DNA from 4 places in the Marinobacterium maritimum genome. Region 3 is predicted to be linked to each of the others. Evidence: predicted binding sites of a transcription regulator. Region 3 holds the regulator's gene; each other region holds the start of a gene.
The links. Region 3 encodes sigma-54, which starts transcription at its own class of promoters, with help from an activator protein. Its sites were predicted from a motif close to TGGCACNNNNNTTGCTNT; they were not measured.
Positions count from the first base shown of each region.

Region 1: a site for sigma-54 is predicted at 766-783, ahead of fliE (flagellar hook-basal body complex protein FliE). Genes of this name have one in related genera too.
Region 2: a site for sigma-54 is predicted at 1,241-1,258, ahead of ABD013_RS08505 (nitrate- and nitrite sensing domain-containing protein). Genes of this name have one in related genera too.
Region 4: a site for sigma-54 is predicted at 875-892, ahead of glnA (glutamate--ammonia ligase). Genes of this name have one in related genera too.

Region 1 is NZ_BAAAET010000002.1:155,732-157,933, forward strand. Features, by position in the region: gene ABD013_RS07065 (putative nucleotidyltransferase substrate binding domain-containing protein) at 1-92, shown strand, start outside; gene ABD013_RS07070 (3'-5' exonuclease) at 99-728, shown strand; gene fliE (flagellar hook-basal body complex protein FliE) at 911-1,261, shown strand; gene fliF (flagellar basal-body MS-ring/collar protein FliF) at 1,284-2,202, shown strand, end outside.
Region 2 is NZ_BAAAET010000002.1:448,146-450,347, reverse strand. Features, by position in the region: gene ABD013_RS08505 (nitrate- and nitrite sensing domain-containing protein) at 1-1,195, opposite strand, end outside; gene cobA (uroporphyrinogen-III C-methyltransferase) at 1,413-2,202, shown strand, end outside.
Region 3 is NZ_BAAAET010000002.1:267,066-269,267, forward strand. Features, by position in the region: gene hpf (ribosome hibernation-promoting factor, HPF/YfiA family) at 14-304, opposite strand; gene ABD013_RS07620 (RNA polymerase factor sigma-54) at 358-1,866, opposite strand; gene lptB (LPS export ABC transporter ATP-binding protein) at 1,915-2,202, opposite strand, start outside.
Region 4 is NZ_BAAAET010000003.1:349,537-351,738, forward strand. Features, by position in the region: gene glnA (glutamate--ammonia ligase) at 1-795, opposite strand, end outside; gene ABD013_RS12620 (hypothetical protein) at 1,155-1,505, shown strand; gene typA (translational GTPase TypA) at 1,582-2,202, shown strand, end outside.

The sequences.
Region 1 (2,202 bases), 110 kb from region 3:
ACAAGCTGGAACGGGATCTGCTGCGTGATGCGCTGCATGTAGTGAAGGGATTCAAAAAGCATCTGGCACAGCGCTACCACCTTGGAGGTTGAAGCATCATGATCATCCCGCGCTCCATACGGCGCCTGAAGGAAAAACGTCAGCACCGTGAGGGCCCCTGGGCTCACCTGTTCGAGAGCTATAAGGGCGATGAAGTGGTTTCGCTGGATTGCGAGACCACCAGTCTGGACGTGAAGCAGGCCGAGATCCTGTCGATCGGTGCCGTGCGCATCAAGGGGCGCAAGGTGATCACCAGTGAGCGGCTGGACCTGAAGCTGAAGCCGCCCAAGAGCCTCAGCGGTGACTCGATCAAGATCCACAAGATCCGGGCCAGTGATCTGGCTGATGGCATCGATCTGGAGGACGCCCTCGAACAGGTACTGGAGTTCATCGGCAATCGCCCGATTCTGGGTTATTACGTCAACTTTGATATCCGTATGCTGGACAAGTTTATCCGCCCCCGTTACGGTTTCGGCCTGCCCAACAAGGCGATCGAGCTGTCCCACGTGTATCACGACATCATCAAGTGGAAGCACGTGGGCGGAGATGTGGATCTTCGCTTTGACACCATCGCCGGCAAGCTGGATATTCCCATGCTGGAACGGCACACCGCACTGGGGGACGCAATCACCGTTGCGTTGATGTATGTGCGATTGAAGTACGGTTTAACACCCAACAGCAGTTACTGAGTACCTAAATCTCGGGTATCATGGCGAAGCGGGCTATTGGCCCGCTTTTTGCTTTATTGCTAGGGTGATGCCGGTAGAGACCGGAATACGTCAGTATATTGTCGACTTCATCGCCGCCTTGCTTGATGCGCAAGGGGTAGTCTCTATAATGTCAAAATATTGCCGCAGGGAGAGAGGGAAGCATGGTAGAGCGTGCGGATATCAACAGCCTGCTGTCACAGATGCGCTCGATCAAGGCCGAGATGCAACAGGGCGTGGCACCCATGGCCCGACCGGAGCTGGAAACCTCCGGTATCAGCAAGGTCGAAAGCAATGGCTTTGCCGAGCTGCTCAAGGGGGCTGTTGATAAGGTCAACGAGCACCAGATGGAAGCGTCCCGGTTGCGTACCGCCTATGAGCAGGGGGACCCGTCGGTGGATCTGTCTCAGGTGATGATCCAGGCGCAGAAGGCCACGGTTTCTTTTCAGGCGATGACCCAGGTGCGTAACCGTCTGGTTACGGCCTACGAAGATGTGATGAAGATGCCTATCTAAGGCGGCTAACGGTTAGGATTGAATGGATAATTCGGCAGCACAGGCCAGCAACAAAGGCAGTCTGATGTCCGGCTTCAACAGCCTGGGCATTCTGCGTCAGCTTGGCCTGATGGTGGGGCTGGCCGCGAGCATCGCCATCGGCTTTGCCGTGGTGCTCTGGTCTCAGAAGCCGGATTACCGTGTGCTCTTCTCCAACCTGAACTTCGCCGATGCCAACGAGGTGATCGAACAGCTGAAGCTGTTCAATATGCCCTACAAGTTTGATGCCGATGGCCGCGCGATTCTGGTGCCCGAGGAGCACGTGCATCAGGCACGTCTGAAGCTGGCTTCGGAAGGTTTTACCTCCGACAAGACGGTTGGCTTCGAGCTGCTGGATCAGGATCAGGGGCTGGGCACCAGCCAGTTCATGGAAAATGCGCGCTTCCGCCGAGGCCTTGAGGGTGAACTGGCGCGAACCATCAGCAGCATGCTGGCTGTGCGCTCGGCCCGGGTGCACCTGGCTCTGCCCAAAGAATCCGTTTTTGTCCGTGACCAGCGCAAGCCGCGCGCCTCCGTATTCATCGAGATGTTCTCCGGTCGTACCCTGGCGCGTGATCAGGTTGTTGCCATCGCCAACCTGGTGGCGTCCAGCATTCCTGAACTGGCGGTAGAAGATGTGACCGTCGTCGATCAGAAGGGGCGTCTGCTCAATACCCGTGATCAGGATGAAGATGTCGTTCTGGCGGCCAAACAGCTGGAATATACCCGCAGCATCGAACAGACGCTGGTCAACCGGATCAACAGCATTCTTCAGCCGGTGCTGGGGCTGGGCAATTTCCGCGCGGAAGTCTCCACCGAGATCGACTTTACCGAAGTGGAGCAGGCCGACGAAATCTACAACCCGGATCTGCCGGCACTGCGCAGCGAGAAGACGCTGGAAGAGCGTCGCGCTTCCGGTGACC
Region 2 (2,202 bases), 180 kb from region 3:
TTGCCGATTCCCGCAGGCGGCGATAGGCCTGCTCTTCGGTCAATCCCTGGTATTGCATCAATATGCCCTTGGCACGCTCGATCAGCTTGCGCTCGGTCAACGCCGAGCGAGCCTCCTCCAGCTGGTCGCTCATTTGCTGCAGGTGTTCGGCCTGCTCCTGTAGCAGGTCATAGAGGGCGCGCACTGAACCACTGGGCGACAACGAAGCCGACTTGCCCTCCGAGCTTTCCAACAGCAGTGACAGGGGGGAAACCGGCTCGGACTCCGCATCGGGCTCTGCCTGCAAACGGGAACGGTTCTCTTGCAGCGCCTTGCGGGCCTGTTCCAGCCGGGATTGAGCCATCGCCAGCAGCGACGCCGACAGCTGCTGTTCCACATCCCGCATGCGATCGATCCGTTCAGTGGCTACGGCGAACCAGATTTCACTGATGCCGGCTGGAATCGGGCTGGCCGGGTCGAAACCATCCACTATCCAGCGCAGGCGAACCAGTTCCGCCGTTCCCGACGAGGCTTCAATTTCCGACCACTTCGCGCGCTCAGACTCGCCACCGAAACGAATGAACACATCCAGGCAGCGCTGCTGAGAGTCACGCAGGTGCTGCAATCGTGCCTGCAGCTCGGGATCAAAGCGACCGGTGGCAAAACCCACCGAGCCCCAGGCCCGCTCTTGGCCGGTGTGTTCCTTGGCTTGCAGGAAATGGAACAGGGCCACCAATGCCTGGGAAATTTCGGAATCGGTGGCGATGTCCGCCGCCTCGAATATGATGGCCAGCAACCCTGCGATCAGCCCTGACCAGGCCTCGGTCGAGGTCGCGGTATCCAATGTCTGGTCACCGATGCCTTTGCGCAGCTCAGGCAGATCTTCCAGTTGCAGCAACACCCTGGCGATACGGTGAAACAGGCTGGCGCTGCCCCAGAGCCGACTGTCTCCTTCCTGCACATGGCGCAGATAGTCATGAAAGTGTCGCTCCGCCGTATCACTGCGTTTACGCTGCTGTTCCCGCTCAGTGCCAAAGCGCTTGCCCCCCGAGGCCAGGTAGATGTTGGAGATGCCGCGCTCCCGCTGCAGCTCATGGATCAGCTCACAGGCGGACGTAACCAGCTGACAACTTTGGGCCAACTGGTCCAGGGTACGGATTTCGCTGCTGCGGGCGGCCAGCAGGAAATGCTCGATCAGGGGTGCGTGGGCAGGCATGAAAGGCTCCGGTCGTATCGCTTGATCAGCGGGGGCACTGTGAAAGATGCAAACCCTGTTCCAACAAAGGGAAAATTTAGGCATCAATATTGCTAGGTACTGTTGGACAGTCTTCTCAGAGCGAAGATTGTCTGCATAGCTCTTACATGAGGCATTGGCGCCTGCTCTCTCAATCACAAGGTTGAGGGACAGGCGCCTTTTTTATGAGGTATCGACAATGATGACACTGGACTACCTGCGTTCGGCCCTGCCCTCACTTGGCAACTTCAGCCTCTGGCAGCGCCCGACCCTGCTTACTCGGGAAGGCTCCCGTCAGGGCCGTGTTGATCTGGTCGGCGCCGGCCCGGGCGCCCCCGATCTGATCACCCGCAAGGGCTGGAAGGCCCTGCTGGCAGCCGATGTCATCGTCTACGACGCCCTGGTAAGTGACGAGCTGATGCAAGAGATTCCCGCCACGATCCGCCGCATCTACGTGGGCAAGCTGAAGGGACAGCACTCGGTCAGCCAGCCGCAGATCTGCCGCATGCTGGTACAGCTGGCGCGAGAAGGCCTGCAGATAGTGCGTCTCAAGGGCGGTGACCCACTGGTGTTCGGTCGCTTGACCGAGGAAATGGATGCCCTGCGGGCGGCTGACATCCCGTTCAGCATCGTACCCGGCATCACGGCTGCCGCCGGCTGTGCCGCCAGCTGCAATCTGCCGCTGACCGAACGGGTGACCGCACCGCGCCTGCGCCTGATCACCGCGCACAGCTGTGACGACCGTCCCATCGACTGGTCCGACCTGGCACGCCGCGACGAGACGCTGGTGTTCTACATGGGGTTGTCGATGGCCGAAACCATCTCGAACGAGCTGCAGCAGCACGGCCTGCCGAATGACTGGCCGGTACTGCTGGTGGAGCGTGGCACCCATGCCGACCAGCGTGCATTGCGCACGGATCTGGCCGAAATGAGCACCACAATCGAGCAGCATGCACTGAAATCACCCACGCTTATCCTGGTTGGCAAGG
Region 3 (2,202 bases):
GTGCTGCTACCGGTTATTTGTGGGATTTGATTTTTTCTTTGTGCTTGATGATCTGGCGATCCAGCTTGTCGACCATACCATCAATTGCAGCATACATGTCGTCATGCTGGTGTGCCGCAAAGACTTCACCGCCAGCCAGGTGGATGTTGGCTTCAGCTGTCTGGCGCTGCTTCTCAACACTGAGTGTGACCTGTGCATTAGTGATGTTATCGAAGTGACGTTCCAGGCGGTCAAACTTGGTACGTACGTACTCGTCCAGAGCGCCTGTCAGTTCGACGTGGTGGCCAGTGATGTTGATCTGCATAGGTTTTTCTCCTCGTCATGGACACGTTCTTACAGCGTGCCTTTCCATTCCCATTAAACCAGACGCTTGCGCTCATTAGAAGGCGGAATGTTCATCGCTTCACGATATTTTGCAACGGTGCGTCTGGCGACATTGATTCCCTGTTCTTTTAACAGCTGAGCGATCTTGTTGTCACTGAGTGGCTTGGCCGTATTTTCATTGTTGACCAGTTTCTTGATCAGCGCCCGAATCGCCGTGGAAGAGGCGGCGCCGCCATCGGACGTGCTGACGTGACTGGAGAAGAAGTACTTGAGTTCAAAGATGCCGCGTGGCGTATGCATGTACTTCTGTGTGGTCACGCGCGAAATGGTGGATTCGTGCATGTCGACCGCTTCGGCGATGTCGTGCAGTACCATCGGTTTCATGCCTTCTTCACCCTCCTCGAAAAAGTCGATCTGGCGCGCGACGATCTCGGTGGACACCTTGAGCAGCGTTTCATTGCGGCTGAGCAGGCTTTTGAGGAACCAGCGAGCTTCCTGCAGGTGGTTCTTCAGGTAGGTGTTGTCGGCGCTGTTGTCGGCCCGTCGAATCAGGTCGGCATACTGGGTGTTGATCTTCAGACGCGGCGAGGCGTCGGTGTTGAGACTGACGTTCCACTGCCCCTGGATCTTGCGCACGATCACGTCGGGGATGACGTATTCGGGTGGCTCCGAGCTGATCAGGGTGCCGGGCTTGGGGTTCAGGCTCTGGATCAGACTGATCACCTGCTGCAGGCTGTCTTCCTTGAGACGCAAGCGGCGCATCAGGGTGCGATAATCGTGGCTGCCAAGCAGGTTCAGATGGTCGCGTACCAGGCGTACGGCATCGTTGAGCAGTGGGGTGTCCTCGGGCAGTTGGCGCAGCTGCAACTGCAGGCATTCGCTGAGGTCGCGGGCGCAGACGCCGGCTGGGTCGAACTGCTGCACTCGGTGCAGCACCGCTTCGATCTCGTCAGTGTCGCAGTCAGAGAAACGTTCGGGCTCGCTCTGCTGGAAATGCTCCAGTACCTCGTCGACACTGGTGCGCAGGTAGCCGTCGGCATCGACCGCATCGATCAGGGCGAGGGCCACCATGCGGTCGTTGTCACTCATCGGGGTCAGGTTCAGCTGCCACAGCAGGTGATCCTGAAGATCATCCTCGGTGCTGTCGTTGTCACCTGGATCCCAGTCACTGTCGCGTTCGGGGCCGGGCGAGCTCTGATGCTGGAAAGTGTCGTCCCACTGGCTGTCGGTCGCCAGTTCGGTGGGAATCTGCTCGTTCCAGCCATCCTCGCCGCTGTCTTCCCAGCTATCCTGGTCCTCGGTCGCGGCCGGCTGCTCGCTATCGCGGGAGCTGTCCTGTTCGGCACTGGTGTCCTGCTTTTCGGCTTCGGCCTCCGCCGTTTCCTGTTCCTCATCCACTTCCAACAGGGGGTTGCTGTCCAGCGCTTCCTGAATTTCCTGCTGCAGATCCAGAGTGGAGAGCTGCAGCAGGCGAATCGCCTGCTGCAGCTGCGGCGTCATTGTCAGCTGCTGGCCGATCTTGAGTTGTAACGACTGCTTCATATGCAAACTGCCGGGTTGACCGAGTTGGGAGTAGACATGCTGCGGCGCTTAGAGGGCGAACTGCTCGCCCAGATACGCGCGGCGGACCTGCTCGTTGTTGAGGATGTCCTGCGGGCTGCCTTGGGCCAGGATGCCCCCTTCACTGACGATATAGGCTCGCTCGCAGATATCAAGGGTCTCTCGCACATTGTGATCGGTGATCAGAATGCCGATATTGCGGGACTGCAAGTGCCGGATCGTCTGCTTGATGTCACTGACCGAGATGGGATCGACGCCGGCGAACGGTTCGTCCAACAGAATGAAGTCAGGCTCGGTGGCCAGCGCGCGAGCGATCTC
Region 4 (2,202 bases), on a different contig from region 3:
ACCGTTGTCACCGACCAGCGGCTTCGGCATGAAGGTGCCGGTCTTGCCATAGGCGTGCGCCACGTTGTGTACACAGTACTTCAGGATCTGAACTTCGTCCGCCTTGGCCACCAGGGTGTTGCCACGTACGCCGATTTCACACTGACCGGCCGTCGCCACTTCGTGGTGGTGGACTTCGATGGTCAGGCCCATGGCTTCCATGGCATCACACATGGCCGCACGCAGGTCATGCAGGGAGTCGATCGGCGGCACCGGGAAGTAGCCGCCCTTCACGCGCGGACGGTGACCGGTGTTGCCACCTTCGATCTTGTGGTTGGACGCCCAGGAAGCTTCTTCGGACTGGATGCTGTAGCCGCAGCCGCTGATGTCAGCGTGCCACTCGACACCGTCAAAGACGAAGAACTCCGGCTCCGGACCCAGCATGGCGGAATCGGCGATGCCGGTGGACTTCAGGTATTCTTCAGCGCGTTTGGCAACGGAACGCGGGTCACGCTCGTAACCCTGACCAGTCGCCGGCTCGATAATGTCACAGCGTACGATAACGGTCGCATCTTCAGCGAAGGGGTCCAGCACAGAAGCGCTGTCATCCGGCAGCAGGATCATGTCGGACTCTTCGATACCTTTCCAGCCAGCGATGGAAGAACCATCGAACATCTTGCCTTCTTCAAAGAAGTCATCACCCATGTCAGAAACCGGGATGGTGACGTGCTGTTCCTTGCCCTTGAAGTCGGTAAAGCGCATATCAATCCACTTTGCGCCACTCTCTTTGATCAGATTCAGAGTCTTCTCTGACATTTGGCTATCCCCACTCGTTATCAGTTTGCCTGGGCAAAACATCTTTACATTAGGATCCGGAAACCGGTTGCCAGAACATAAAGCAAAGGTCGTGCCAGTTTTTGATTCAAGCTAAGTGCTTGATTTTTGGAATGCACGGGATTGAAGCTGCGACACTTGGCACCAAAAAAGAGCATCGATATCTATCGATGCACCATATTAGTGCAAAACCAGCCAGACCAGTGTACGCACCCCGGCATCTGCAGCCTATAATAGTGCAAAGCAAAACCGAATGCTGCCCGTCACCGTGCTTCAAATCATTCCTTTGACAGAGTACCCTGCTCTGTATTGCCCCCTGATGAAAGAACCTCTTCAGCACCATGAACGGTCTGCCCCAACTGCTCTGCTGCACATTGCTGCTCGCCCTGCCCCTGACCGCCACGGCCGAACCCTCGCCCGGGTACAGCAAACGCTTCCCGGCCAAATGGCTTGAAACAAGCGGTGAGATCCGACTGGATACCATCTGTTACAACTACCCTGAAAGCAGCTACATGTATCGCATGTGCCGTCAGGAGGCTGGTAACACGCTGCGTTCTCGCTGCCAGCGTTACCGGGCCGTGCAACAGGCTGATCCAAACGATGCCCACTACCAAGAATTGACCGAGAAATACTGTCGTGCAGCCCGGCTTTACCGCCCGTTTCCCCAACTGGAACCTAATGGACAGCAATAACGATCAGTAAATGATCGATTGTTTCACATCCCTTCCGTATAATGGCGCGCTTTAACACATCACCAAGGTACTACGCGTGATCGAGAACCTCCGAAATATTGCCATTATCGCCCACGTTGACCACGGCAAAACCACTCTGGTCGACAAGCTGTTGCAGCAGTCCGGAACCCTGGGCCGCCGTGACGAAGGCGCCGAGCGCATCATGGATTCCAACGACCAGGAACGTGAGCGTGGCATTACTATTCTGGCCAAGAATACCGCCATCAAGTGGAACGATTACCGCATCAACATCGTCGACACTCCGGGACACGCGGATTTCGGTGGCGAGGTAGAGCGCGTACTGTCCATGGTTGATTGCGTACTGTTGCTGGTCGACGCTCAGGACGGCCCCATGCCGCAGACTCGCTTCGTAACTCAGAAGGCGTTTGCCCGTGGTCTGCGTCCGATCGTGGTGATCAACAAGATCGACCGCCCTGGCGCACGTCCGGACTGGGTCATGGATCAGGTGTTCGATCTGTTCGATAACCTGGGTGCCACAGACGAGCAGCTGGACTTCCCGGTTGTCTACGCCTCTGCCCTGAACGGCATCGCCGGTAACGATCCGGACGAGATGGCCGACGACATGACGCCGCTGTTCGAAGCGATCGTCAAGCACGTTGACGCACCGCACGTAGACACCGAAGGTCCCTTCCAGATG